Linked DNA regions of Oharaeibacter diazotrophicus. The protein of the gene in region 2 interacts with the protein of the main gene of each other region in a pairwise test. Links are inferred from orthologs where the notes say so. Each region holds a gene or a part of one and is shown on either strand. Other genes may lie near its edges.

What was found.
Region 1: the proteins of eno (region 2) and rpe interact in binary tests that used the Escherichia coli proteins (3 or more experiments, as listed by UniProt). The link is inferred for Oharaeibacter diazotrophicus from one-to-one orthologs.

What each region holds. Positions count from the first base shown.
Region 1 is NZ_SNXY01000006.1:1,713,022-1,728,725, forward strand. The notes cover bases 6,466-9,206. They hold rpe (ribulose-phosphate 3-epimerase), read right to left. Parts: upstream 8,296-9,206; coding sequence 7,636-8,295; downstream 6,466-7,635. Other genes in these bases: EDD54_RS08065 (HAD-IA family hydrolase), read right to left, coding at 6,466-6,948; gph (phosphoglycolate phosphatase), read right to left, coding at 6,956-7,639; EDD54_RS08080 (glycosyltransferase family 2 protein), read left to right, coding at 8,533-9,206. Outside these bases: atzD (cyanuric acid amidohydrolase), read right to left, coding at 1-450; biuH (biuret amidohydrolase), read right to left, coding at 450-1,169; EDD54_RS08045 (formamidase), read right to left, coding at 1,443-2,465; EDD54_RS08050 (ABC transporter permease), read right to left, coding at 2,492-3,412; EDD54_RS08055 (ABC transporter permease), read right to left, coding at 3,416-4,516; EDD54_RS08060 (BMP family ABC transporter substrate-binding protein), read right to left, coding at 4,751-5,866; more of EDD54_RS08065, read right to left, coding at 6,148-6,465; more of EDD54_RS08080, read left to right, coding at 9,207-9,513; EDD54_RS08085 (glycosyltransferase), read left to right, coding at 9,513-12,041; EDD54_RS08090 (glycerate kinase type-2 family protein), read left to right, coding at 12,153-13,451; EDD54_RS08095 (trehalose-phosphatase), read left to right, coding at 13,444-14,187; EDD54_RS08100 (ADP-ribosylation/crystallin J1), read left to right, coding at 14,280-14,627; EDD54_RS08105 (AraC family transcriptional regulator), read left to right, coding at 15,063-15,704. UniProt on the Escherichia coli protein: Catalyzes the reversible epimerization of D-ribulose 5-phosphate to D-xylulose 5-phosphate.
Region 2 is NZ_SNXY01000006.1:985,385-998,394, forward strand. The notes cover bases 9,910-12,838. They hold eno (phosphopyruvate hydratase), read right to left. Parts: upstream 12,047-12,838; coding sequence 10,772-12,046; downstream 9,910-10,771. Other genes in these bases: EDD54_RS04705 (hypothetical protein), read right to left, coding at 10,109-10,507; EDD54_RS04715 (PleD family two-component system response regulator), read right to left, coding at 12,555-12,838. Outside these bases: EDD54_RS04660 (LysR family transcriptional regulator), read right to left, coding at 1-494; EDD54_RS04665 (amino acid ABC transporter ATP-binding protein), read right to left, coding at 880-1,647; EDD54_RS04670 (amino acid ABC transporter permease), read right to left, coding at 1,712-3,016; EDD54_RS04675 (amino acid ABC transporter permease), read right to left, coding at 3,036-4,238; EDD54_RS04680 (amino acid ABC transporter substrate-binding protein), read right to left, coding at 4,355-5,383; EDD54_RS04685 (Lrp/AsnC family transcriptional regulator), read right to left, coding at 5,989-6,426; rocF (arginase), read left to right, coding at 6,556-7,482; EDD54_RS04695 (ornithine cyclodeaminase), read left to right, coding at 7,495-8,547; metC (cystathionine beta-lyase), read left to right, coding at 8,657-9,841; more of EDD54_RS04715, read right to left, coding at 12,839-13,010. UniProt on the Escherichia coli protein: Catalyzes the reversible conversion of 2-phosphoglycerate (2-PG) into phosphoenolpyruvate (PEP). It is essential for the degradation of carbohydrates via glycolysis.

The DNA.
Region 1 (15,704 bases), 720 kb from region 2 along the record:
GTCGAGGCCGGCGTCGGCCATGGCGGCGCGCACGCCCGCCGCGACCATCTCGACCTGACCGCGTCGGCCGAGATCCTCGGCGGGAAGGTCGCCCGTGTGCGCCGCGCCGATCGCCAGCGCCGGCCCGGGCGCGTCGCCCGTCTCTTCGGCGGACCGGCGCTCCAGCACCAGGAGATGCGGCGACAGCCCGCCCTCGGTGCCGCCGGACATCACCAGCGACACAGCCGCCGCGGCCGGGCGGCCGACGTGGCCGGCGAGGGCGTCGGAAAGGGCGCGCACCGCGAAGGCGCGGGTGAAGTCGTTGACGCAGCCGTTGCCCTCGGTCTTGCCGAGGATGGCGACGACGCCGGCCGGATCGATCCGCCCGTCCGCGATCGCCGCCTCCAGCGCCGAGACGTCGTCCGGCGCGGCGGCCGGCAAGCGGTGGACGAAGGCCCGGCGCAACACCATCACAGCACCTCGATCAGCGCCGCGCTGGTGGTGACGGCGCCGAACACCCCGCCCTGCATCTTCACCATGTCGAGGGCGGCGAGGTGGTTGTCGTGCTTGGTGGCGCCGCAGCAGTCGGCGACGATCACGCACTCGAAGCCGCGGTCGTTGGCCTCGCGCATGGTGGTGTGGACGCAGACGTCGGTGGTGATGCCGGTCAGCACCACGTTGCGGATGCCCTTCAGGCGCAGGATCAGCTCGAGGTCGGTGGCGCAGAACGAGCCCTTGCCGGGCTTGTCGATGATCACCTCGCCGGGCAACGGCGCCAGTTCCGGGATGATCTCCCAGCCCGGCTCGCCGCGCACCAGGATCCGGCCCGCCGGCCCCTGGTCGCCGATGCCGGCGCCGATCCGCTGCGAGCGCCAACGCTTGTTGGCGGGCAGGTCGGAGAGGTCCGGCCGATGGCCCTCGCGGGTGTGGACGATGGTGTAGCCCTTGGCCCGCATCGCCGCCATCAGCGCGCCGATCGGCTCGATCGGCGCGCGCGTCAGCGACAGGTCGTAGCCCATGCAGTCGACGTAACCGCCCTTGCCGCAGAAGTCGGTCTGCATGTCGATCACGATCAGCGCGGTGTTCTCCGGCCGGAGATCACCGTCGAACGGCCACGCGTAGGGCTCCGCGGCCGCGGTCCGCCCGCCCGGCACCTGGGCCGCGTCGACCCGTTCGTCGAGGGTGGTCATGACCGCACTCCGCAGGTGAAGTTGTGGGGGAAGCCGGACGCGTCCCGCTCGCAGGGACGACGTGGGGACACGGCCGCGCGCCCGGAACCCGATACCGCGTCGGCAGCGCAGGCGAGCGGCCCCCCAATCGTCCCCTCCCCCTCGGAGGGGGAGGGGCAGGGAGAGGGGGCACCGCCGCCGGACGCCCGCGCACCGTCGCCGGCCACTCGCGCACCGCCCCCGTCGCGCCCGTCCGGCCACCACCTGAGCACAAGATCGATCCCGTGCATCGCGCTACTCCGCCGCTTCCGCCGTCGCCGCGCTCTCGCCGTAGGCCCGCTCCGGCGCCGGGAAGCCGCAGGAGGTGCCGTCGACCACCTTGACCGCGTCCTCCCACGGCAGCCGATAGGTGCCGGCCACCATGTCCTTCATGAAGCTGTAGGGGCAGTCCATCGCCCCGCCCTTCACCGCCACGTAGCCGCGGTGCCAGAGCTGGTAGATGTTGTTCTCGACGCCCCAGCCGGTGCGCGCCTCGCGCACGAGGTCCGGCCGAACCTCGGCGGTGACGATCTCGTCGGCCCGGCCGGTAGTGCCGTGGGCGAGCACCGTGCCGTCGAAGTTCACGATCATGCCCTCGCCCATCGAATCGAAGGTGCCGTCCGAGCCGCACATACAGACGTTGGCGGTCACCATCAGGTTCTGGAAGGCGTTGGCCTGGTTGGTGAAGCGCCAGCTGTCGCGGATCGGCGCGGTGTAGCCGGCCGTGCGCAGCATGATCTCGGCGCCCTTGTAGGCGCACTCGCGCGCCATCTCCGGGAACATGCCGTCGTGGCAGATGATCAGCGCCAGCTTGGCGCCCTTCGGCCCGTCGATCACGGGAATGCCGAGGTCGCCCGGCTCCCACGGCTCGACCGGCACCCAGGGATGGAGCTTGCGGTAGTAGAGCTTCACCGCACCCTGGTCGTCGATCACGATCCCGACGTTGTAGGGATTGCCGTTCGGGTTGTACTCCATGATGGAGAAGCAGCCCCAGATCCGGTGCTCGGCGCAGGCCGCCCGGAAGGCCGCGACCTCCGGCCCGTCCATCCGGCACATGATCGCCGGGTTGGTGTCCATCGAGAGGCCGTGCAGGGCGTATTCGGGGAAGACCACGAGGTCCATGGTCGCCATGTTGCGCCGGGCCTTGCCGACCATGGCGACGATCTTCGCCGTCTGCGCCGCGAGATCCGCCGGCGTCGCGACGACCGGCAGCTGCAATTGCACCAGCCCGATCACCACGCCGTTCTCGGACTTGTTGAGACCACCGAGCCCGTTCATCGTTCCCGCCTCGCTTGGTGCCAAGGTCACTTGGTGATGGAGAGTTCGCCCGGCGCGCCCTTCAGGCTGCGCTTCGGCGAGATGGACAGGATCATGATGACCAGCGTCATCGCGTAGGGCGCGGCGTTGAAGAAGTGGTAGCCGCGGGTGATGCCGATCGACTGCAGCGCCGGCCCGAGCGCGCCGGCCGCGCCGAACAGCAGCGCCGCGCCGAAGCAGGCGAGCGGGTTCCAGCGCGCGAAGATCACGAGCGCCACCGCCATCAGGCCCTGGCCCGACGACAGGCCCTCGGTCCAGGAGCCCGGGTAGAACAGCGACAGGAAGGCGCCGCCGACGCCGGCGAGGAAGCCGCCGGCCGCGGTCGCGAGCAGGCGGACCAGCTTGACGTCGATGCCGAGCGCCAGCGCCGCCGGGGCGCTGTCGCCGGTGGTGCGCACGATCAGCCCGACCCGGGTCGAGCGGAACGCCCACCACATCGCGATCGCGAGCGCGATGCCGATCAGGAACAGCGGGTTGATCTCGAGCGCCTTGGCGAGGTTGGGGTCGGAGGCCCACCAGCCGAACTCGATCGCCGGCAGCCGCGGCGCGACCGGCTGGATGTAGTCCTTGCCGAAGAAGAAGGCGAGGCCGCGCCCGAACAGCATCAGCGCGATGCCGATGGCGATGTCGTTGACGAGGCGCAGGCCGCAGATCACCCCGTGCAGCGCCCCGAACAGGGTGCCGGAGAAGCCGGCGACCAGCACGCCGAGCCAGGGGTTGCCGGTCTCGTAGGAGATGGCGTAGCCGGCCATGGCGCCGAACACCATGGTGCCCTCGAGGCCGAGGTTGATGCGGCCCGACTTCTCGGTCAGGCACTCGCCGAGCGAGACGAACAGGAAGGGTGTGGAGACCCGGATCGCGCCCGCCAGCATGGCGAGCAGCACGGTGGAGAGGCCGACGTCGTCCATGGATCAGGTCCCCCGCGCCTTGAAGATCGAGAAGCGGCCGTAGAGCGTCTCGGAGACGAGCAGCACCACGAACATCAGGCCCTGCAGCACCAGCACGGTGGCGTCGGGCAGGCCCATGCGGCGCTGGACGAGGCCGCCGGCGGCGGCGAGGCCGCCGAGGAAGATCGCCACCGGCACGATGGCGAGCGGATTGTGGCGGGCGAGGAACGACACCAGGATGCCGGTGAAGCCGTAGCCGGCGATCAGCGAGGCGTTGGCCTTGCCGTGGATCGCGCCGACCTCGAAGAAGCCGGCGAGGCCGGCGAAGGCGCCGGCCAGCGCCGTCGAGATCACGATCAGCCGCCCCACCGGCAGGCCCTGCGCCATCGCGGCGCGGACGTTGCCGCCGGTGATGCGGGCGGCGAAGCCGAAGGTGGTGCGGTTCATCAGGACCCAGGTCGCGGCGGCGCAGACGAGGCCGGCGACGAGGCCCCAGTGCACGCTCGTGCCGGGGATCGACCCGATCATGTAGTCGGGCCCGATCGGCATGGTCGAGGGCTTGTTGGGGTCGGAGGGGTCGCGCAGCGCGCCCTCGACGAAGAAGTTCAGGATCGAATAGGCGATGTAGGTCAGGAGCAGCGACGAGATCGTCTCGTTGATGCCGCGGTAGTGCCGGAGGAAGCCGACGAAGCCGATCCAGAGCCCACCGGCGATCACCGCCGACACCGCCATCACCGGGATCACCACCACCGGCGGTAGCACGCCCACCAGCGGGATCGCCGACACCGCCGCCGCGAAGCCGCCGAGCACCAGGGCGCCCTCGCCGCCGATCACGGTCATGCCGAGCCGGGCCGGGATCGCCACGCAGAGCGCGGTCAGGATCAGCGGGGAGGCGCGCACCAGCGTGTTCTGCCAGGAGAAGGCGGTGCCGAAGCCGCCGGTCCAGACCAGCGAATAGAAGGTCAGCGGGTTCTTGCCGACGGCGAGCAGGAACAGCCCGAACAGGATCGCCGAGGCGACCAGCGCCAGGAGCGGGATCACGACGAACTCGGACGAGCGGCGCAGGCGGTCGAGGCTCTCGGCGAGGCCCGCCGAAGGCGGCGCGGATGCGGTCGTGTCGGCCATGGGGACTCCGGGTTGGACGGTCGGAGATCGTTGCGGTCGAACGGGGAGCCCTCGGCTCCCCCCTCTCCCCCCGACCCTCCCCCTCCAGGGGGGAGGGAGCGCCAGCGTCGGCGGTGTGCGGACCGGGTGATCGTCGGCCGTGCGATCCCAATCGCGTCCCCTCCCCCCTGGAGGGGGAGGGACAGGGAGAGGGGGCCCGCGCGCGAGCCGTCGACGGTCGACCCGCAGCCCGGCTCAGGTGATCGAGCCGACCACGCCCTCGATCAGGTAGTCCGTCGCGTTCAGCTCCGGCGCGTAGTTGTCGAGCGAGGCGCCCTCGGCGACCAGCACCGAGCCGTCCTGCTTCTTGATCGGGCCGACGAAGATCGGCTTGCCGGCCTTGACGTCCGCCCGCGCGGCGTCGGCGGCGGCGATCGCCTCCGGGGTGGCGCCGGCGCCGTAGGGGGTCGACTGCACGAAGTCGAGGTCGAAGCCGCCGCCGATGAAGTTCGGCAGCGCCTCGCCCTTGGCGAGCTTGGCGGCGTAGTCCTTGTAGATCGTCTCCCACTTGTACTCGGCGCCGGTGATGAAGCCCTTGGGCGCGAGCGGGGCCTGGGAGGCGTTGTGGCCGCAGGTCTTGGCGCCGCGGCTCTCGGCGGTCTCGATCACCACCTTCGGGCCGTCGACGTGGCAGGTGATGACGTCGCAGCCGGCGTCGACCAGGGCGTTGGTGGCCTCGGCCTCGCGCACCGGCATCGACCAGTCGCCGGTGAAGATCACCTGCACGGTCGCGTTCGGGTTCACCTTCTTGGCGCCGAGGGCGAAGGAGTTGATGTTGCGCAGCACGGTGCCGATCGGCTTGGCGGCGACGAAGCCGAGCTTGTTCGACTTGGTCGAGAGGCCGGCGGCGACGCCGTCGATGTAGTGCGCCTGATCGAGCTGACCGAAGTAGGAGCCCGCGTTCGTCGGGTCCTTGTCGGTCCACAGCGGGGCGGCGTGGCGGAACTGCACGTCCGGATACTTCTTCGCCATGTCGAGCATGAACGGGTTGTAGTAGCCGAACGAGGTCGCGAAGATCAGCTTGGCGCCGTCGAGCGAGATCATCGACTCCATCGACTGGGCGACGGCGACGGTCTCGGGAACGTTCTCCTCCTCCACGACGGTCACGTCCGGCACCTGCTTCAGCGCCGCCGCGGCGACGGCGTGGGCCTGGTTCCAGCCGAAGTCGTCCTTGGCCCCGACGTAGAGGATGCCGATGGTCAGCGCCTCGGCGCGGGCCGGCAGCGTGGTGATCAGGCCGGTGGAGAGGCCGGCGAGGCCGAGACCGGTGCCCTTCAGGAACGTGCGGCGATCGAACGGACGAGAGATCATGACTCCGGAATTCCCCCTTGTGTCGGGCGTCGGTGGCGACCTCACGGGCCGCTGCGCCTGACGACATGGAGAGCAACCGCCGTGCCAGTCCGGCCCACGGGACGGCCCCGCCGGGATTCACCTTTCATTTACGCGCACTTGCCGCGGCACGTCCGGCGCTGCCGCGAACCGGCGCCGCCGTGGCCACGGCGCCGCCGAGGACGATTGCATACAATCACCCCGCCGACGCCTTCGATTTGTGCAATTCGCACCTCGACCCTGCCCGCTCCGCGGGCAGCCGCTCAATAGATCGACCGACCGCCGATCGTCAGCAGGCTGCGCATGTCGTCGTCGTCGTCGATCCAGCGCCGCAGCGCCCCGACGGTGACCATCCGATCGCCCTCGCCGGCCCCGGCGAAGTGCTCGTAGGGCTCGAACGGGTCGCCGAGGTGGGAGATCAGGGCGAAGGCGCCGGTGAAGTCGGCGCCCTGCGTATAGGTCGAAGGCGTCACCACCGTGCGCAGCCCGGCGGCGTTGGCCGCCTTCAGGCCGTTGAGGCTGTCCTCGAAGGCGACGCAGGCGCGCGCCGGCAGGCCGAGCCGCTCCAGCGCCATCCGGTAGATGTCCGGCGCCGGCTTCTTGTTCGCCACCGTCTCGCCGCCGACGATGGCGTCGAACAGGTCGAGCCCGGCCGGCTCCAGGTTGGCGATGATCACCGCCTCGGCGTTGGCGATCGACGACGTCGTCACCAGCACCAGCTTCAGCCCGCGCGAGTTGGCCTCGTCGATCAGCCGCTCGACGCCCGGCCGGAGTCGGGCCGCGCGCTGGTCGATCATGCGGGCGTAGAGCGCGCTCTTGCGGACGTGGATCTCGTTGATCGCGGCGAGGCCCTCGGCCGCCATCTCCGGCACGTAGGTGTCGACGAAGTGGCGGATCCGCTCGCGCCCGCCCGACACCAGCAGCAGTTGGCGATAGAAGCCCTGGTCCCACGACCACGGCAGGCCGAACGCCCTGAACGCGGCGTTGAAGGCCTGACGGTGCACTTCCTCGGTGTCGGCCAGCGTGCCGTCGACGTCGAAGATCAGCGCCTTGAGCCCGGACATCGCCCCGTCACCCCAGAAGGTCACGCACCGCGTCGGCGAGGTCGGCGAAGTCGCCGATCACCCGGTCGGCGCCGAGTTCCGCCGGCGGCACCGCCGTGTAGCCGTAGTCGACGACCACGACGGGCATCCCCGCCGCGCGCGCGGCCGCGACGTCCGCGCCGCTGTCGCCGACCATCAGGCAATGATGCGCGGTCGCGCCGAGAAGTTCCACCGCCTTCTGCAGCAGATCCGGCGCCGGCTTGCGCGGCGGCCCGAAGTCGCCGCCGACGACCACGCGCAGAACGTCGTCGAGACCGAAATGGGCGACGATTTCCCGCGACACCGCGGTCGGTTTGTTGGTGCACACCGCCATCGGCACCCCGGCCGCGGCGAAGGCGCGCACCGCCGCCTCGACGCCCGGGAACAGCCGGGTGTCGCGCGTCGCGCGCGGCTCGTAGAGGCCGAGATACTCCTCGACCGCCGCGCCGTGGGCGGCGGCGTCGAGGCGGACGTCGTGGGCGAGGAAGGCCCGCTCGACGAGGTTGCCGACGCCGTGGCCGATCATCCGCACCACCGCCGCGCGCGGATGCGGCGCGAGGCCGTGGCGCTCCATCAACTCGGCGAGGGCGCCGGCGATGTCCGGCACGCTGTCGACCAGCGTGCCGTCGAGGTCGAACACGAGCGCGGGAGCGGGGGTGGCGGGCGCGCTCATCGGGCGGCCGCCGTCTTCAGCGCCGCGACGTTGGCGGCATAGGCCGCCGCGCCGCCGCGGAACACGCTGGTGCCGGCCACCAGCACGTCGGCCCCGGCCGCCGCCAGCACGCCGGCGTTCTCGACCGAGACGCCGCCGTCGATCTCGATCCGGATCGGCCGGTCGCCGATCAGCGCGCGTACCCGCCGCACCTTCTCGACCACCGCCGGGATGAAGGCCTGCCCGCCGAAGCCCGGGTTCACGGTCATCAGGAGCACGAGGTCGGTCTCGTCGAGGAGATACTCGATCGCCTCGGCCGGCGTGCCCGGGTTCAGCACCACGCCGGCCTCGAGACCGAGCCCGCGGATCGCCTGCAGCGAGCGGTGGACGTGCCGTCCGGCCTCGACGTGGACCGAGATCACGTCGGCGCCGGCGTCGGCGAAGGCGGCGAGAAAGGGATCGGCCGGCTCGATCATCAGGTGCACGTCGAAGGGCAGCGCCGTGTGCGGGCGCATCGCCTTGATGACCGGCGGACCGAAGGTGATGTTCGGCACGAAGTGGCCGTCCATGACGTCGAGGTGGATCCAGTCCGCCCCGGCCGCCTCGATCGCCCTCAACTCCTCCGCCAGCCGCGCGAAGTCGGACGACAGCATCGACGGTGCGATCAGCACGGACATGGAACGACGGCTCCCCAGGGTCTGCTCGGACGGCTCGGTTCGGACGGCCGGTCCATACACCAGCCCGTCCGGCGGCGGAACCCGTGGATTCGGCGGAACGATCCGATCCCGCTGCAAGATCTCGTCACCATCCTGTTAACGCTCCCCGACGAAGCGTTTTGACAAGAACGAGAGAACTATAGTTCAAATCAATCAGGATCTTTCAATTGTAACTAAGCGTATCAGGAACGTATCCAAATGTTTCTGACTCAGAATAAACCGTCCTTCACGATCGTCGTCACGAACTACAACTATGTCGAATTCGTCGCTTCGGCCATCAAATCCGCCCTGAACCAGACATGGCCGGCGGTGGAGATCGTCGTGGTCGACGACGGCTCGACCGACGGGTCCCTGACGGTGGCGCGCGGCTTCGCCGCCGCGAACTACCGTGTCGTCGCCAAGGAGAACGGCGGCCAGAACTCGGCGATCGCCGCCGTGCTGCCGTCGATCGCCACCGACTACGTGATCGCGCTCGACGCCGACGACCGGCTGGCGCCGGGCGCCTGTGCGGCGATCGCGACGGCGATCGGCGCGGACAGGCCGAACGCCGTGATGTACCGCCTGGAGTGCCGCGACCGCGCCGAGCGACCGATCGGCCTCTTGCCGGAGGAACCGTTCCGGCGCACCGGCGCCGCCGGACACATCGCCGCCCACGGCGGCATCCCGGCGCCGCCGACCTCGGGCAACGCCTACCGCACCGACTTCCTGCGCGAGCTGTTCGCCTTCCTCGACGACGGCTCCTTCAGCTTCGACGGCTACGCCTCCTGGGCCGCCGCCTGGACCGGCGACGTCGTCTGCCTGGACGCCGTGCTCGGCGTCTACCGCGTCCACGGCGCCAACGTCTCGGCGCTCGGGGCGCGGGTCGACCGGGTCCGCCGGGCCCGTGTCGTCGGCTTCGCCCTCGCCCACTACCGCCATCTGCACGCCTGGCTCGCCACCCGGGGCGAGGCGCCGGCGCGCTGGCAGGACCTCGTCGACGCCTACACCTGGCGCGACCTGATCGCCTGCAAGGGCGGCGCGGTGTTCAGCGAATTCGCCTGGACCGAGCTCTTCGTCGCCGCGGTCCGCAAGTTCGGCCGCGCCGGCCACCTCGGCCGCTGGCGCCGGACGAAGAACATCCTCGCCGTGGCGCTCGCCTGCGCCGTCCTGCCGCTCCGCGATCTCGCCTGGAGGCCGTGATGCTCCGCTCCTTCCTGATCTACCTGCCGTCGGTCGCGCTGGCGCGCGGCGGCGCCTTCCTGGTCACCTTCGCCGCCACCCACGCGCTGGCGCCGGCGGCCTTCGGCTATTTCGCGCTGGTGATGCTGATCGGCGAGTTCGCCGACCAGTCCGCCGCCAACTGGATCCGCGTCGCCCTCGCCCGCTTCGGCGCCGGCGAGGCCGGCGTGTCGCGCGGCTTCGCCCTCGCGATGGCGCGCGTGCTCGCCGCCTGCGCCGTCGTGGCGGTCGCGGGCACCGCGGCGATCGCCGGCTGGCTCGCCCCCGAGCGGGCCGGCACGGTCGCCCTCGCCGCCGGCGCCTACGTCGGCGCCACCACGCTCACCCGCTTCGGCCTGACGCTGGTCCAGACTACCGGTGCCGCCGGCCGGGCGTCGCTGCTCGAGACGCTGCGCGCCCTCGCCGTGCTGGTCGGTTCGCTCGCCGGCTTCCGGCTCTCCGGCGAGTTCCTGCTGCCCTCGCTGCTCGCCAGCCTCGGCACCGCCGTCGTCGGCCTCGCCGCGCTCGCCGTCGGCCTCGCCGCCACCGACCCGCGGCTGCCGCGGAAGGTGCCGCTGCGCCGGGTCGCCGCCTACGCGGCCCCGCTGGTCGCCCTCACGGTCCTTTCTCAGGTGATCGCCGGCCTCGACAAGGCGATGCTGAAGTCGCTCGGCGACGCCGCGAGCCTCGGCGTCTACGTCGCCGCCTTCACGGTCGGCCGCGCCGGCTTCGACATCCTCGGCACCGCCTTCAACCAGGGCGCCTTCGTCCGCCTCGCCGCGCTCTGGAACGCCGGCCGCCACCGCGAGGCCGAGGGCGAATTGCGCCGGCAGGTCGCGCTGCTCGCGGCGGTGTTCCTGCCGGCCGTCGGCACGCTGCTGTCGGCGCGCGACGCCGTCGCCCTCGCCCTGTTCCCGGACGCCTACCGCGACGCCTTCCACGACGTGATCCCCTGGGTCGCCCTCGGCGCCGTCGCGCTCAACCTCAAGTATTTCGCCTTCGACGCCGTCTTCCACATGCACGAGCGCAACCTGCGCCAGCTGCCGGCCCTCGTCGCGGGTGCCGCCACGTCGGCGGCGATCGGCTGGGCCTTCGCCGGCGCCGATCCGGCCTGGACCGCCGCGCGGATGTTCGCCGGCGGCGCGCTCGCCGCGCTGGCGGTCACCGTGCTGCTGTCGCGCCGGCTGGCGCCGGTGGCCCTGCCGGGCCGCGCCATCGTCGTCGCCGCCGTGCTCGGCCTCGCCGTCGAGGCCGTCGGCATGGTGCTGCGCAACCACCTGTTCGACGACCTGCCCGCGCTCGCCGTCGTCGCGCTGATCGGCGCGGTCGGCGTCCTCGCCTGCGCCGCCTCGCTCGCCGTCGCCCTGCTCCTGGAAGCGCCCGACCGCCGCGGCGTCGCGCTCGCGCTCGTATCCACCGACCCCGACCGCATCACCGGCATCACCAGCTACGCCGCCGGTCTGTTCCCGGCGATCGCCGCCGCGGCGGGCCGGCCGGTCACGGTCTACACCAACGTCGACCCGGCGCTGCTGCCGGGGCTCGACGCCGCGCGCATCGTCCGCCTGCCCGGCAAGCCGCGCGGCCTGCCGTTCAAGCTCTACGAGCCGCTCGTCCACCAGGGCGCCGTGATCGCCGCCCGGCTCGCCGGCGCCCGCACCTATCTCTCCGCTACCCCCGTCGGCGCGCCGCTGCCGGTGATCGACCAGATCGTCACCATCCACGACTTCTACGACTTCGACCGCAGCCAGCGTCCGCTGCGCAGCGTGGTCTACGCGCTCCTGGCGTGGCGCTGGTCGGCGCTGGTCTCGCGCGCCGTCGTCTGCGTCTCCGACGCCACCCGCGAGGAGGCGCGCGCCCTGATGCCGGCCTTCGCCGGCCGCTGCACCGTGGTCAAGGAGGCCTCGAAGTTCCGCGACGACGACCGCGACCCGCCCGCCGGTCCGCCGGCCGACTTCCTGATGGTCGCCAACATCCAGCCGAACAAGAACGCCGAGGGCCTGCTCGACGCCCTCGCCCGCGCCGAGCGCCGGGGCGAACGTCCGGTGGTGCGCTGGATCGGCAGCGACCGCGGCGGCGCGATCGCCCGCTGGGCGGCCGCCAACCCGATGCCGGCCGGCTTCGTGGCCCTCGGCGCGCTCCCCGACGCCGAACTCCGGTCGGCGATCCGGGCCGCGGTGGCGCTGGTGGTGCCCTCGCGCAAGGAGGGCTTCTGCCTGCCGGTGCTGGAGGCGCAGGCCCTCGGCACGCCGGTGATCGCCGCCGACATCCCGATCCTGCGCGAGGTCGCCGGCGCCGGCGCGCTGTTCGTGCCGCTGGACGATCCCGACGCGCTCACCGCCGCCATGGCGCACCTCGCCGGCGATCCGGCGCTGCGCGACCGGCTGGCCCGGGCCGGCCGCGCCAACGCGCGCGGCTATTCCTGGTCGCGCGCCGCCGCCGAGACGCTCGCCCTCGTCGACGGTCTCGACCACGGCCGGCGCCACGGCCTCGTCGTCGCCGGCCGGGCCTGAACCGGCGCGGGCACTGGCATCAAACGTCGCAGCGACCGAAGACGGCCTTTACGAACCCGGGCCCGTCGTCCTTCAAGTGGGGTCGGCGGTCCGTCGCGGGGGCGGCGCGCCATGCCTTCGGGAGGACGGGAGTTGATCGACGATCCGCGCGCGTTTCTGAGGAGCCTCTACGACGCCGCCGTCGCGGCCGCCGATCCGGCCCGCGTGATCGGCGCCCACCTGCCCCCCGTCGTCGCCGGCCGCACCGTGGTGGTCGGTGCCGGCAAGGCCTCGGCCGCGATGGCCGCGGCCTTCGAGGCGGCCTGGACCGCGGCCGGCCGCGGTCCGCTCGAGGGCCTCGTCGTCACCCGCTACGGCCACGCCCACCCCTGCGCGCACGTCGAGATCGTCGAGGCCGCCCATCCGGTGCCCGACGAGAAGGGCGCCGCCGCCGCCGGCCGCATCTTCGACCTCGTGAAGGACCTCGGGCCCGACGACCAGGTCGTGGCGCTGATCTCGGGCGGCGGGTCCTCGCTGTTGTCGCTGCCGCCGGACGCGGTCGGCCGCGAGGCCAAGCGCGCGGTCAACCGGGTGCTGCTCGCCTCCGGCGCCTCGATCCACGAGATGAACTGCGTGCGCAAGCACCTGTCGCTGATCAAGGGCGGCCGGCTCGCCCGCGCCGCCCATCCGGCGCGCGTCCACTCGCTGGTGCTGTCGGACATCCCCGGCGACGACCCCGCGCTGGTCGCCTCCGGCCCAACCATTCCCGACGGCACCACCCGCGCCGACGCCCTCGCCATCGTCGAGCGCTACCGCATGGATCTGCAGGCCGAGGCGCTCGCCTTCTTGAACTCGGAGGCCGCCGACGCCCCGAAGCCCGACGATCCCGACTTTGCCGGCGACACCCACGTGGTGATCGCGGCCGCGCAGATGTCGCTCGACGCCGCCGCCGCGGCGGTGCGCGCCGCGGGCCTGCCCGCCCACGTGCTCTCCGATTCGATCGAGGGCGAATCGCGCGACGTCGGCGCGGTCCACGCCGCGCTCGTCCGCCAGATCGTCGCCCGCGGCCAGCCGTTCCAGCGCCCCTGCGTGGTGCTGTCGGGCGGCGAGACCACGGTGACGGTGCGCTCCAAGGGCGGCCACGGCGGCCGAAACGTCGAGTTCCTGCTGTCCTTCGCGATCGGAATCGCCGGCCTCTCCGGCGTCCACGGTCTCGCCGCCGACACCGACGGCATCGACGGAACGGAAGACAACGCCGGCGCCTTCTGCGATGGTACGACCGCGGACCGGCTCTTCGCCGGCGGCACCAACCCGAAGTCCTGGCTCGCCGCCAACGACGCCTACACGGCGTTCGCTTCGATCGGCGACCTGTTGGTGACGGGGCCGACCCGCACCAACGTCAACGACTTCAGGGCCGTCCTGATTGAGTGATACCGCCTCCCTCGTCGCCCGCCTGCCGCCTCCGGACCGCATCGCGCTCTTCCTCGACGTCGACGGCACGCTGATCGGCCCGACCGCGGCCGACCGTGCCCGCGGCATCCCGCGCCCGCGCCTCGACCTGCTCGCCCGCGTCCAGAAGGCGACCGCGGGCGCGACGGTGATCCTGACCGGCCGCTCGGTCGACGCGGTCGACGCCATGTTCGCGCCGCTGCACCTGCCTGTCGCCGGCCTGCAGGGCGCCGACCGCCGCTATCCCGGCGGCAAGCGGGTGATGCCGGTGCTGACGGCCGAGGAGCGCCGCATCTACGAGAAGATCGCCGAGGACGTCGCGCTCTACTTCCCGCACATCGAGATCGAGTGGAAGCCCGGCGGCATGGCGCTGGTGTTCGACCCGCGCGACCCCGCCGTCGGCCAGCTGATCGCCCTCGCCGAGGACCGCGCCGACGGCGCCTTCAAGGTGATGCCGGGCCGCGTCGCCGTCGACATCGTCCCGCGCGACACCGACAAGGGCCGCGCACTGTCGCTTTTCATGGTCGACGGCGCCTGTGCCGGCCGCGTGCCCGTCCACATCGGCGACGACGTGCCCGACGAACCCGCCTTCGTCGCCGCCCGCAACCACGGCGGCTTCGGCGTCAGCGTCGGCCGCCCCGCCCCTTGCGTCGACGCCCGCCTGCCCGACCACGAGGCCGTCTGGGCCGTCCTCTCCGCCTGGATCGCCGCCTACTGACGACAACCGCGCACGCCGACGGCCTGCCGCTCCGGGACGCGCCGACGGATCGGCCGATGGTATGGCGGCGCACCGTCGGCTAGGATCTGAACATGAAACCCGAGACGGTGACACTGTGGCGTCCGGTCGGTCCGGCCGAACTCGAGCTCATCCGAGACGGCGGCATGCTGTCGTTCCCGCCGCGCCTGCCGGATCAGCCGATATTCTATCCGGTCCTGTCGGAAGATTACGCCATCAGGATCGCGCGCGATTGGAACGTACCGCAGAGCGGCGCGGGTTTCGTGACGCGCTTCGAGGTGCGCCGCGACTTCCTCGACCGATACGACGTGCAGGAAGCCGGTGGCCGCGCATTGCGCGAATACTGGATACCGGCCGAAGAACTCGACGCGTTCAATGCAGCGATTGTCGGGCCCATCGAGGTGGTGAGGGAGTATCGTTGAGGCTTCCGGCGAAGCCCGGTTCGGCTTCGTCGAGATCCGACATCACCCGACCGACTTCGAGCGGCCCGCGATCGCCTCGTTCGATGGCGGACGGCAGGCGTACGGGGGCCACCGCACGGCCGACGTTGCCAAGGCCGACCCTGCCGAACGTGCCGGGTGTCGCCTTCGGCGGACGCGAGGCGCGGGCCGGCATGCGGTCCCGGACAGACCTCTGGGCCTCGTCCCGCATAGGCCCTGCCTCCACGAGGCGCCGAACCTGTTCGAGTGCCGCATCGACAAGGTCGAGCGGCTGGGACCTGCCGCGCGACGACGACGAGCGGTCCGGGTACCTCTTCGCCGCGCTGGAACGCGCCGCGATCCGAATACCGCTACGCGAGAACGCCCCGGCATCATAACATCGTCCCCCACGTCGATGGAGCGGACGGGAGGCCGACCGTGGACGGGCACGCGCTGACCCGCGCCAGCACGATCGGGCCGCTGGTCGACGTGATCGACCGCGACGGCGGCTCGGTCGCGCGCGTCTTCCGCGCCGCAGACCTGCCGGTCCGCCTCGTCGAGCGGCCCGAGATGCTGGTGCCGCTCGCCTTCCAGACCCGCCTCGTGGTCGCCGCCGCCCGCGAGATCGGCGACGACCTCCTGCCGGTCCGTCTCTCGGCCGCCGCCGGCACGGCCGGGCTCGGCGCCTACGCCGGACACGTCCTCGGCGCACCGACGCTCGGGGCGGCGATCGCGATCGGCAACGCCCTCGTCCATCGCATCCTGCAATCCGCGACGGTGACGCGGCTCGAGCGCCGCGGCGCCACCGTGCGCTGGCTCTACCGGGTCGACGCCGCGCTCGACGCCGGCCGCGCCGAGAACGAGCTGCTGGCGGTCGGCTACATCCTCGCCATGCTGCGCCGCTTCGCCGGATCCGGCTGGACGCCGATCCGGGTCGAGCTTCCCGGCCCGCCGCCGCCCGCCCGCGCCGCGATCGAGCAGGGCTTCGCCGCCCCGCTCGCCGAGGGGCCGGACGCCGCCGTGGTGTTCCCGGCCGACCTCCTCGACGTCGCCGGCCCCGGCCCGGCCACTGACCCGGAC
Region 2 (13,010 bases):
CCGATCTCGAGAGCGCGCCCGCCGTTGGGGTTGAAGGTCAGCCCGAGATCGACCTCCCCGGCCGTGACCAGGCGCGTCGCCTCCTCCGACACCGTCGTCACCACCGCGACGTCGATACCGGGATGCAGGGTCAGGAAGCGGTCGACGATGTCGGGCAGGAGATCCTGTGCGACGCTCTCGACCGTGGCGATCGAGACGCGGCCGCGGCGGATGCCCTTCAGCGCGTCGATCTCGCCGGCGACCGCCTCGAAGTCTCGGAAGGTGTCGGTGACGTGGCGCAGCAGGAGTTCGCCCGACGGCGACAGCCTGATCCGCCGGCCGATCCGCTCGAACAACGCCACGCCGAGATCGGCCTCGAGGCCGAGGATCTGCCGGTTCACCGCCGACGAGGCGACGTTGAGCTCGCGGGCGGCGGCGCGGAAGGAGCCGTGCCGGGCGACGGCCGCGAAATAGCGCAGCGCCGGCGCGAACAGGTGACGGGTGCGATCGGACATGGCCCGATCTTGCGCGATCGCGGTACCCCCGCGCAACGATCCCGCTGCGACGCGGCGCCCTCGCGGGTTTGGACAATCGAACGGCAACCTGAGAGAGTGTCATCCGCCCGAGGGCGGCAGCAGCAGCGCCGCGCCCGGCCGGCGCGATCCGGGGGATGGGCCTCCCGGACCGTGGCGACGGCCTCGTCCTCGGGCAGGAGACCGGCCATGACGCGCAAGCGTTGGACGCTGGAGGTCAGACTGACGAAAAATGCGGACCGCTGGGTACTGACGGTCCGCATTTCGTTCATCTAGTCCGATCAGGAGGCGGGCGGGGCCAACCGCCCGTCTCCACTCCGACAGATTACGCCGACCGCCGCGGATTTCAACCGCCGCGACGTCGTCCTCAGTGCAGGATCTGGCTGAGGAACAGCTTGGTGCGCTCGTGCTGCGGGTTGGAGAAGAACGCGTTCGGCTCGTTCTGCTCGACGATCTGACCCTGGTCCATGAAAATCACCCGGTCGGCGACCTGGCGCGCGAAGCCCATCTCGTGGGTGACGCAGAGCATGGTCATGCCGTCGGAGGCGAGGCTGGTCATGGTGTCGAGCACCTCCTTGACCATCTCCGGGTCGAGCGCCGAGGTCGGCTCGTCGAACAGCATGATTTTCGGCTTCATGCAGAGCGAGCGCGCGATCGCGACGCGCTGCTGCTGGCCGCCCGAGAGCTGGCCGGGGTACTTGTTGGCCTGCTCGGGGATCTTGACGCGCTTCAGATAGTGCATCGCCAGATCTTCGGCGTCCTTCTTGGGCATCTTGCGGACCCAGATCGGCGCCAGCGTGCAGTTCTCCAGGATGGTGAGGTGCGGAAACAGGTTGAAGTGCTGGAACACCATGCCGACCTCGCGGCGGATTTCGTCGATCCGCTTGAGGTCGTTGGTGAGTTCGATGCCGTCGACGACGATCTTGCCCTTCTGGTGCTCCTCGAGCCGGTTGATGCAGCGGATCATCGTCGACTTGCCCGAGCCCGACGGGCCGCAGATCACGATGCGCTCGCCGCGCGTCACGGTGAGGTTGACGTCGCGCAGGACGTGGAACTCGCCGTACCACTTGTTGACGCCGGTCATCTCCACGGCGATCTCGCGCGAGGGCGCCGGCTTGCTGCTGGTGCTGGTCATCGGTGCGTGTGTCCCCTGCAGTGTCGTTGCATCGGCGGCCGTCTGTCGCGGCCGTCCGGCGGTGTCAGCGTCGGCGTCCGGTGTTGAGACGGCGCTCCATGTACTGAGAATAGCGCGACATCCCGAAACAGAAGATCCAGAACACGAAGGCGGCGAAGACGAAGCCGGTCTTGCCGGTGTTCGGCGTCGCCCAGTTGGCGTCGGTGAAGTTGAACTGAATGATGCCGAGCAGGTCGAACAGGCCGATGATCAGCACCAGCGAGGTGTCCTTGAACAGGCTGATGAAGCTGTTCACGATGCCGGGGATCACGATCTTCAGCGCCTGCGGCAGGATGATCAGCCGCATCGACTGCCAGTAGCCGAGGCCCATGGCCGCGGCCGCCTCGTACTGGCCCTTCGGGATCGCCTGCAGGCCGGCGCGGACCGTCTCGGCCATGTAGGCGGCGGAGAACAGCGCCACGCCGATCAGGGCGCGGAGGAGTTTGTCGAAGTTCACGCCCGTGGGCAGGAACAGCGGCAGCATCACCGAGGCCATGAACAGCACGGTGATCAGCGGCACGCCGCGCCAGAACTCGATGAACACCACCGAGACGAACTTGACCACCGGCAACTTGGAGCGCCGACCGAGCGCCAAGAGGATGCCGAGCGGCAGCGAGGCGACGATGCCGGTGACGGCGACGACCAGCGTCACCATCAGGCCGCCCCACAGCGACGTCTCGACCACCGGCAGCGCGATCAGCCCGAACACCACGTCGGCGATCAGGAGCGGCAGGATCAGCGCGAGCGCCACCTGCACCGGCCGCTTGAACGGGAACGACGGCAGGGCGGCGAGGACGGCGAGCACCGCCGCCACCACCCACGGCGCCAGCGGGTCGAAGCCGGTGCCGCCGTAGAGCAGGTAGAAGCCGACGATCGGGAAGACCACCAGCATGACGTAGGCCGTCACGCCCTTCCAGGGGATCTTCGGCACCGCCAGCATGACGAGGCCGACGACGAAGAAGAGCCCGGTCAGTTCGACGCGCCAGCGCTCCTCGACCGGGTAGCGGCCGAACAGGATCTGGCCGAACTTGGCCTTGATGAACGCCCAGCAGGCGCCGACCTCGCGGCCGTCGACCGGAAGGCAGGCCTCGCGGTTGTCGCCGGTCCAGACGGCGTCGACGAACAGCCACCGGATGATCGGCGGCAGCGCCCAGGCCAGGAACACCAGCGTCACCAGGGTGATCGCGGAGTTGACCGGGCCGGAGAACAGCCGTGCCCGGATCCAGGCCACCGGCCCGATCGTCGAGGCCGGCGGCGGCTGCGGGGTGACGAAAGCGTCGCGGACGAAGATCGGGCGGCGCGGCGAGGACGGGGCGGTGACGTCGGTCATGGCTGGTACCTCCCTCGCCTCAGCGTTCGATCAGCGCGACGCGCGTGTTGAACCAGTTCATGAACGCGGCGGTCACCAGGCTGATCGCGAGGTAGACGCCCATGGTGAGGAAGATGACTTCGACGGCGCGTCCGGTGATGTTCAGCGTCGAGCCGGCGAAGACCGCGACGAGGTCCGGATAGCCGACGGCGACCGCCAGCGAGGAATTCTTCGTCAGGTTGAGATACTGGCTGGTCAGCGGCGGGATGATCACCCGCATCGCCTGCGGGATGATGATCCGGCGCATGGTGACGCCCGGCTTCAGGCCGAGGGCGAAGGCCGCCTCGCTCTGGCCGTGGCTGATCGCCATGATGCCGGCGCGGACCACTTCGGCGATGAAGGCTCCGGTGTAGATCACGAGGCCGAGCAGCAGCGCCATCAGTTCCGGCTTGAAGACGAAGCCGCCGACGAAGTTGAAGCCCTTGAGTTCGGGATACTCGAAGGAGAGCGGCATCCCGGCGAGGAGGAACACGACGAGAGGCAGGCCGACGACGACGGCCGCGCCGACGCGGAAGGTCGGGAAGATCTGCCCGGTCGCCTCCTGGCGGCTCTTGGCCCAGCGGGCGAGCACGAACACGGCGGCGATCGCGACGAGGACGGCGATTTCGACGGCGCCGAAACCGTCGCCCGGCACGGGCCGCGGCACGATCAGGCCGCGGTTGGAGAGGTTGGAGCCGAGCGGCAGGACCACGCCCTGCTTCGGACCCGGCAGCACCGACAGCACCGCCTTGTACCAGAACAGCAACTGCAGCAGCAGCGGCACGTTGCGGAAGGTCTCGACGTAGACCATCGCGACCTTGGAGAGCAGCCAGTTCGGCGACAGCCGCGCGACGCCGGCGAAGAAGCCGAGCACGGTGGCCCCGACGATGCCGAGCGCGGCCACGATCAGCGTGTTGACGAGGCTGACCAGGAAAGCGCGGCCGTGGGTGTCGTCCGGCGTGAACTCGATCGGCTTCTGCGCGATGTCGAAGCCGGCGCGATCGCTCATGAAGCCGAAGCCCGACGCGATGTTGGCGGCCCGGAGGTTCTGGACGGTGTTGTCGAAGATCCACCAGCCGAACAGCACCAGGAACAGCGCCAGCGCCACCTGATAGACGATGCCGCGGATGGTGGGGTCGTAGAGCCAGGAGCCGGCCCGCGACGGGGCGGCGAGGGGAGCGGGCGCGGTGTCACGCAGCGTCATGGGCGGCCCTTGGGAAAGTCGGATACGGTCCGAGGCGGCGCGCGGACGTTCCACGCACCGGTCCCAGCGGGAAGACCGGCCGGGCGCGGGGGCCCGGCCGGACGAGACGTCGCGGATCAGCGGATCGGCGGGGCGTACTGCAGGCCGCCCTTCGACCACAGCGCGTTCAGGCCGCGCTCGATCTTCAGCGGCGAGCCGGCGCCGACGTTGCGGTCGAACGCCTCGCCGTAGTTGCCGACGGCCTTGACGATGTTGTAGGCCCAGTCGGCGCCGATGCCGATCTTCTCGCCGAAGTTGCCGTCGAGGCCGAGCAGACGCTTGATCTCGGGGTTCTCCGAGCTCTTCATCTCGTCGACGTTGGCCTGGGTCACGCCGAACTCCTCGGCGGTGACCATGGCGTAGAGCGACCACTTCACGATCATCGCCCACTGGTCGTCGCCCTGGCGGACCGCCGGCCCGAGCGGCTCCTTGGAGATGATCTCCGGCAGCACGACGTGGTCGTCCGGGTTGGTGAGCTTCAGGCGGATCGAGTAGAGGCCCGAGGCGTCGGTGGTGTAGGCGTCGCAGCGGCCGCTGTCGTAAGCGGCGTCGGCCTCTTCCTGCTTCTCGAACACGACCGGGTTGAACGTGAGGCCGTTGGCCTTGAACCAGTCGGCGAGGTTCAGCTCGGTGGTGGTGCCGGACTGCACGCAGATCGAGGCGCCGTTTAGCTCCTTGGCGGAGGAGACGCCGAGCGACTTCTTGGCCATGAAGCCCTGGCCGTCGTAGTAGTTCACGCCGGTGAACTGGATGCCGAGCTGGGTGTCGCGCGACATCGTCCAGGTGGAGTTGCGCGCCAGCATGTCGACTTCCTTCGACTGCAGGGCGGTGAAGCGCTCCTTGGCGTTGAGCGGGGTGAACTTCACCTTGGTGGCGTCACCGAACACGGCGGCCGCCACGGCGCGGCACATGTCGACGTCGAGACCCTTCCAGTCGCCCTTGTCGTCCGGCGCGCCGAAGCCCTGCAGACCGGCGCCGTTGACGCCGCACTGCACGAACCCCTTGGCCTTGACGTCGTCGAGCGTCCCGGCGCTCGCCGGAGCGACGGCGGCCGCGGTGGCGAGCAGTGCGCCGACGGCCAGCGTCTTCACGGAAGTGGCGTTCATTCGAAGGCTCCCTTTTTTCTGTTCCGTTCGAATCTTGGACAATCTCGAAACCGGTCCGGCATGCGGAGCGTCTCGGCGGGGTCGGCTTAATATGACGAACTCGTGGCATCCAATGCCGATTCCGGACAGGTCATTCCGAAAATCGATGGACGTCATCGGTGCGCTCGATCCCTTCCCCACGCGTCGAGAGACCCCGGACGAGGCCGAGATGACGTCCAGTACAGGATACTCCGTGGGCAAGGTCAATGGTTGGGCAGGAAATTCCGGCCGCTTCGGGATCGGGATCCAAAGAAACGCCAACTGCCCACAAATCGAACCGCCCCGAGCCTAGCATTTCGGCAGGCGCGCCGCCTTCGCTCGACCGATCCGACCGGCCCCTTGCCGCGCGAATATTGCGCCGCCGCTGTTGGTGACGCACCGCGGCACGCCGTCGACCGCACCGCGGCAGGAATGTCCGCGTCGTCACGACGCCCCTTCGCAGGGCGATCATCGCATTTCGTGGCCGAGCGATCGCGCATCGTGATGGAATCGGCGAACCGCGGCCACGCGGCGAACGCCGTTCGTTCCGCCACCGGCGTCCCGGCCCTCGTCGCCCGACCCTGTGCTCAGAGTCGCGCGCGGGTGCTGCGCGGGGTCGCCAGCAGCAGCGTGGTCTCGGAGGCCGTGACGCCCGGCACGAGGCGGATGCGCCGGAGCAGGGCGTCGAGGTCGGTCAGGCTGGCCGACGAAATCTCGCAGACCGCGTCCCAGCGGCCGTTGGTGGTGTGGATCGCTCCGATTTCGGGAAAGCCGGTGAGCGCGTCGACGACGCGGTCGAGCGCCCTGCCCTCGACCTCCACCATCACCAACGCCCGCACCGGTTGCACGGATGCGTCCGAGCGCAGCACCACGGTGTAGCCGACGATTTCGCCGCTCTCCTCGAGACGCGCGATCCGCGCGCGAACGGTGGCGCGCGACAGGTCCAGTTCGGCCGCGATGTCGGTGACGCTGCGGCGGGCGTCGTGGCGCAGGATCGCGATCAGCTGACGGTCGACGGCATCCATGACTTCCGTTCCGGGCGAAGTCGCTTTCCGAAACGGTAGAACGAGCCGCCGGATCGCGCAATTCGGTCCGTTCCAAGCGCCGCGCCGGGATGCGAGTCTCTCCGGACGGGGCGACTACGGAGGACGGGCATGGAGCGGTCGTGCATTCTGGTCGGGGTGCCTGTGCAGGCGGGGACGGGCCGTCGCGGCTGCGACATGGGTCCGAACGCCTATCGCGCCGCCGGCCTCGCCGAGGCCCTCGCGGACCTCGGCCACGGCGTCGTCGACCGCGGCAACCTCGCGGTGACGCCGTCGGCCGTGCCGGCCCACCCCAATCCGGCGATCCGAAACCTCGCCGAGGTCGCGGCCTGGACCCGGCACCTCGCCGACATCGCCCATGCCGAAGCGGCCGAGGGCGTGCCGATCTTCCTCGGCGGCGACCACAGCCTGTCCGCCGGCACCATGACCGGCCTCGCCCGCCGCGCCCGCGAGGAGGGCCGTGAGCTGTTCGTGCTCTGGCTCGACGCCCATCCGGACATGCACACGCTCGCGACCACCACGAGCGGCAATCTCCACGGCGTGCCGATGGCCTATGCCGCGGGGATCGCCGACTTCGCCCCGCACCTGCCCGCCCCGCCGGCGACGCTCGAGCCGGAGAACGTCTGCCAGATCGGTCTGCGCAGCGTCGACCCGGCCGAGCGCGAGGCGCTGCGCCGCTCCGGCATCTGCGTCCACGACATGCGCGACGTCGACGAGATCGGCATCGCCCCGCTGGTGCGCCGCTTCGTCGAGCGGGTCGTGGCGGCCGACGGCATCGTCCACGTCAGCCTCGACGTCGACTTCCTCGATCCCGCCATCGCGCCGGGCGTCGGCACCACCGTGCCGGGCGGCGCCACCTTCCGCGAGGCCCATCTCGCCATGGAGATGCTGCACGACAGCGGCCGCGTCCGCTCGCTCGACCTCGTCGAGCTCAACCCCTTCCTCGACGAGCGCGGCCGCACCGCGACGCTGATGGTCGACCTCGCCGCCAGCCTGTTCGGCCGCCGCGTGCTCGACCGCCCCACCCCGAGCTTCTGAAGGCGCGAGACCATGCTGAACCAGGTTCCCTTCGTCAGCGTCCACAACATGATGCGCCTCGTGAACGGCCTCGGGGTCGAGCGGGTGCTGACCGACCTCGCCGGCTATGTCGAGGAGGACTTCCGGCGCTGGCAGGCCTTCGACAAGACGCCGCGCGTCGCCGCGCACAGCGCCGACGGCGTCATCGAGCTGATGCCGACCAGCGACGGAATCTCCTACGGCTTCAAGTACGTGAACGGGCATCCGAAGAATCTGCGCGAGGGACTGCAGACCGTGACGGCCTTCGGCGTCCTCGCCGAGGTCGCCACCGGCTACCCCCGGCTGATCTCGGAGATGACCATCCTGACCGCCCTGCGCACCGCCGCGGCCTCGGCGGTCGCAGCCCGGGCGCTCGCCCCGGCCGGCGTGCGCACCATGGCGGTGATCGGCAACGGCGCGCAGTGCGAGTTCCAGGCGCTCGCCTTCAAGGCGATCCTCGGCGTCGATCGCCTGCGCCTCTACGACGTCGACCCCGTGGCGACGCGCAAGGCGACGCGCAACCTCGCCCGCTACGGCTTCGAGATCGTCGAGGCGGCGAGCGTCGCCGAGGCGGTCGAGGGCGCCGGCATCGTCACCACGGTGACCGCCGACAAGCGCAACGCCACCGTGCTCCACGACAACCTCGTCGGCCCTGGCGTCCATATCAACGCCGTCGGCGGCGACTGCCCGGGCAAGACCGAGCTTTCGGCCGACATCCTGCGCCGGGCCGACATCGTCGTCGAATACGCGCCGCAGACCCGGATCGAGGGCGAGATCCAGCAGCTCGCGCCCGACCATCCCGTCACCGAACTGTGGGAGGTGCTGACCGGCGCCAAGCCCGGGCGGACCGGCCGCGACCGCGTCACCGTGTTCGATTCGGTCGGCTTCGCGATCGAGGATTTCTCGGCGCTGCGCTACGTCCACGACCGCGTGAGCGAACACGCCGGTTTCGTCGAGCAGCTCGACATGATCGCCGACCCGGACGAGCCGCGCGACCTCCTCGGCATGCTGCACCGGGCCGAGACGACCGGTCAGGTCGCGGCCTGACCGCCCCGGCGTCGCACGGCTGGCGTTCCGCGCCCGGGTCGCTAGGATGGCCGCCCCATCAGACCCGAGCCGACGCGCCGAGCGTCGCCGACCAGGACCCGATCAGACGATGTCGAAGGACGACAAGGCCACCGCGGACGTCCACACCCGCCTCGCCCACGGTGGGCGCGATCCGAGGGCGCAGCACGGTTTCGTCAATCCGCCGGTCTACCACGGCTCGACCGTGACCTTCCCCGACGTCGAGACCATGCTGTCGGGCCGGCAGCGCTACCACTACGGCCGCCGCGGCACGCCGACCACCGACGCGCTGACGGGCCTGCTCGCCGAGCTCGACGGTGCCGCGGGCGTGGTGCTCTGTCCGTCCGGCCTGTCGGCGATCTCGACGGCGCTGCTGTCGCTCGCCTCGGCCGGCGACCACGTGCTGATCACCGACAGCGCCTACGGCCCGACCCGCCATTTCGCCGACGGCGTCATGAAGCGGATGGGCATTTCGGTCGACTATTACGACCCGACCATCGGCGCCGGCATCGCCGCCCTGATGCGGCCGAACACCCGCGTGGTGATGACCGAGGCGCCGGGCTCGCAGACCTTCGAGATGCAGGACGTCCCCGCCGTCGCCGCGGCTGCGCGCGACCACGGCGCCTTCACGGTGATGGACAACACCTGGGCGACGCCGGTCTACTTCCGCCCGCTCGACCACGGCGTCGACGTCGCGCTGATGGCGGCCACCAAATACGTGGTCGGCCATTCCGACGTGATGATGGGCACCGTCGCCGCCAACGACCGGGCGTGGCCGCTCCTGAAGGCCTTCCACGGCGACAGCGGCCTCTGCTGCGGGCCCGACGACGTCAACCTCGCGCTGCGCGGTCTCCGGACCATGGCGGTGCGCCTCGCCCGCCACCAGGAGAGCGCCCTCGCGGTCGCCGGCTGGCTGGAGACCCGTCCGGAGGTCGCCAAGGTGCTCCACCCGGCCCTGCCCTCGCACCCCGGCCACGCGCTCTGGCGGCGCGACTTCTCCGGCGCCTCCGGGCTGTTCTCCTTCGTGACCCGGGAGATGCCCTTGAAAGCGGTCGCCGCAATGCTCGACGGCCTCGCCTATTTCGGCCTCGGTTATTCGTGGGGCGGCTTCGAGAGCCTCGCCATCGTCGCCGACCCGCGCAAGATCCGCACCGCCACCACCTGGAACGAGCCCGGTCACCTCGTCCGCCTCCACGTCGGCCTCGAGGATCCCGACGACCTCATCGCCGACCTCGCGAGCGGCTTCGACCGCATGAACGCGGTACGCGAGGGGTAGGCACGGGGAAGGAGCAGACGCACCGACGAGCCCGGCGGCCGGGGCGCAGGCCGCTTCCGAACATCGTTCGAGGGCGTTTCGTACTCGCCTTCCAATGGGTTGGTCCGTGACGGCGGGCCGACCACCTCACGAAGGTTCGCACCATCGCCACGGTGGAGATCGTCGGGGACATTCACGGTCCGTGGATGGCCCGTGTCCACGGACCAAGTCGCGGAAACGCGCGGTGTTGCAGACGGGCTTCGCGACCGACGTCCCCGCGCCTTCCCCCTACTCCAGCTTGCAGGTCATCGGCTGGGCGAAGCCCTCGCCGAGGAGAACGGCTACGCCGGCCTTCGTGTCGAGCAGCAGGTCGAACCGCGCCTTCGACTTCGGGTTCGCGGTCATGGCGAGCCCGCCGGCGTGCACGTGGACGACGTGGTCGCGTTCGTGGACGCGGGCGCGGCCGCTCCAGCAGGTCTCGTAGGCGCAGACGTCGAAGGTCCGGCCGTCGAGGCCGACGCCCATCGGGGTGAACTCGCCGGCCGCGCTGCTCTCGCAGCCGTTCTTGTCGCAGTGGATCTCGAACTGCTCATTGCGGCAGCTCCAGGACTTGGCCGAGGCGGCCCCGCCCGCCGCGACGGCGTAGAAGATCACGAAGGCGAGTGCCCGCCGGAAGCCGTACCGCATGTCGTCCTCCCCGATGCGCGAGAATGGAAACTCGACGGTGTGCGCGACGACCGCGTCGCGGCTACCTTCCGCCGGCACCACCCTCTGCACGAGGGATCCTATACCACCCCAAGCTGCGGATCCAGCGACCTGCGACAATGCACGGACGACGGTGCCGATCCGCCCGACCCCGAATGCGACGACGCACCCGCGCGGGGATCCCCGCGCGGGTGCGTCGCCTTGTCCGTCAAGCGTTCCGTACGGGGCCGTCCGGCCCCGCGCGGATCAGCCCTTCAGGATGCCGCGGCCCATGTAGCGGGCCTGCGGACCGAGCTCCTCCTCGATGCGGATGAGCTGGTTGTACTTGGCGATCCGGTCCGAACGGGCGAGCGAGCCGGTCTTGATCTGGCCGCAGTTGGTGGCCACGGCGAGGTCGGCGATGGTGCTGTCCTCGGTCTCGCCGGAGCGGTGCGACATCACCGCGGTGTAGCGGGCCTTGTGGGCGGTCTCGACCGCGTCGAGCGTCTCCGACAGCGTGCCGATCTGGTTGACCTTGACCAGGATCGAGTTGGCGGTGCCGCTCGAGATGCCGCGGCGCAGGCGGGTCGAGTTGGTCACGAACAGGTCGTCGCCGACCAGCTGCACCTTCGAGCCGATTGTGTCGGTCAGCAGCTTCCAGCCGTCCCAGTCGTCCTCGGCCATGCCGTCCTCGATCGAGATGATCGGGTAGTCGGCGGCGAGCTTGGCGAGATAGGCGACCTGCTCCTCGATGGTGCGGACGACGCCCTCGCCCTCGTAATGGTACTTGCCGTCCTTGAAGAACTCGGTCGAGGCGCAGTCGAGCGCCAGGAACACGTCCTCGCCGGCCTTGTAGCCGGCCTTCTCGATCGACGACACCACGAAGTCGAGCGCCTCGGTGGCCGAGCCGAGGTTCGGGGCGAAGCCGCCCTCGTCGCCGACGTTGGTGTTGTGGCCGGCGGTCTTCAGGCCCTTCTTCAGCGTGTGGAAGATCTCCGAGCCGATCCGCACCGCGTCGGCGATCGAGCCGGCGCCGACCGGCATGATCATGAATTCCTGGAAGTCGATCGGGTTGTCGGCGTGGACGCCGCCGTTGACGATGTTCATCATCGGCACCGGCAGGTAGCGCGCGTTCGGGCCGCCGACGTAGCGGTAGAGCGGCAGGCCGGCGGCCTCGGCCGCGGCCTTGGCGACCGCCAGCGACACGCCGAGGATGGCGTTGGCGCCGAGGCGCGCCTTGTTCGGCGTGCCGTCGAGGTCGATCATGGTCTGGTCGATCAGGAGCTGGTCCTCGGCGTCCATGCCGCCGAGCGCCGCGAAGATCTCGTCGTTGACCGCGGCGACCGCCTTGGTGACGCCCTTGCCGAGATAGGCCGGACCGCCGTCGCGCAGTTCGACGGCCTCGTGGGCGCCGGTCGAGGCGCCCGACGGCACCGCCGCCCGGCCCATCGAGCCATCCTCGAGGATCACGTCGACCTCGACGGTCGGGTTGCCGCGGCTGTCGAAGATCTGACGGCCGACGATGTCGATGATGGCGGTCATGGGTGCTCCCGTCTACGGACGTCTGGAGGAGATGCCGGCGCGGTCTATAGCGCAGGCGGGTGACGCTGCAAAGGCGTCGGATCGGCGATGCCGAGCGGCGCGGCCCGAAACGTGTTCGGTCGCACGGGCGGAGGCAGCCCGCCGCGCCGGCCGGAGGGCGAGCGCGGCTCCAGCGGGATTTACCTTAACAGTTCATTATGTCCGCAGGGGATCGGGCGCGAATCGCCCGGCGGCGTTGAGTAGAATGCGGGCATTCGTTAGAAATTGATTCAACGCGGATCGACGTCCACCGAAAGGGCGGGGCGGAAGATCTCGACGGAACCCGGTGAGTACAGGTCCGCCGCATCTCCTGGACCCACTGGGCCGGCCGGTCGACGACGGCGAGAGTGGCCTCCTCTGTGACCCGTCGTCGACCGGCCTCACCATTTCCGCCGTGGAAACGGCGAAAGCCGCCCCCGGTTCCGGCATCGGTCCGGAACGGGCGGTCTCTGTCGCGCGGGATGCGCGGTCAGGCCGCGGCGGCGACCACGCGGTTGCGGCCGGAGCGCTTGGCCTCGTAGAGCGCGTTGTCGGCCCGCTTCAGGATCGCTTCGGGCGTGTCGCCGACGGTGTCGACCGAGGCGAGGCCGACCGAGATCGTCACCTCGATCTGCCGCGTGCCGCCGGCGATCGGGAACGACTCGGCGGCGATGCGCTGGCGCAGCCGTTCGGCGACGATGCCGGCGACGCGCGCGTCGGTGTCCGGCATCACCACCACGAACTCCTCGCCGCCGTAGCGGCAGGCGAGATCGATGCCGCGGACGCACTTGCGCATCCGCTTGGCGAACTCGCGCAGCACGTCGTCGCCGGCGTCGTGACCGTAGGTGTCGTTGACGCGCTTGAAGTGGTCGATGTCGACGATCAGCAGCGAGAGCTCGCGATTGCGCTGCACCGCGTGGGAGACGAAGGTCGCGAGCTGCGTCTC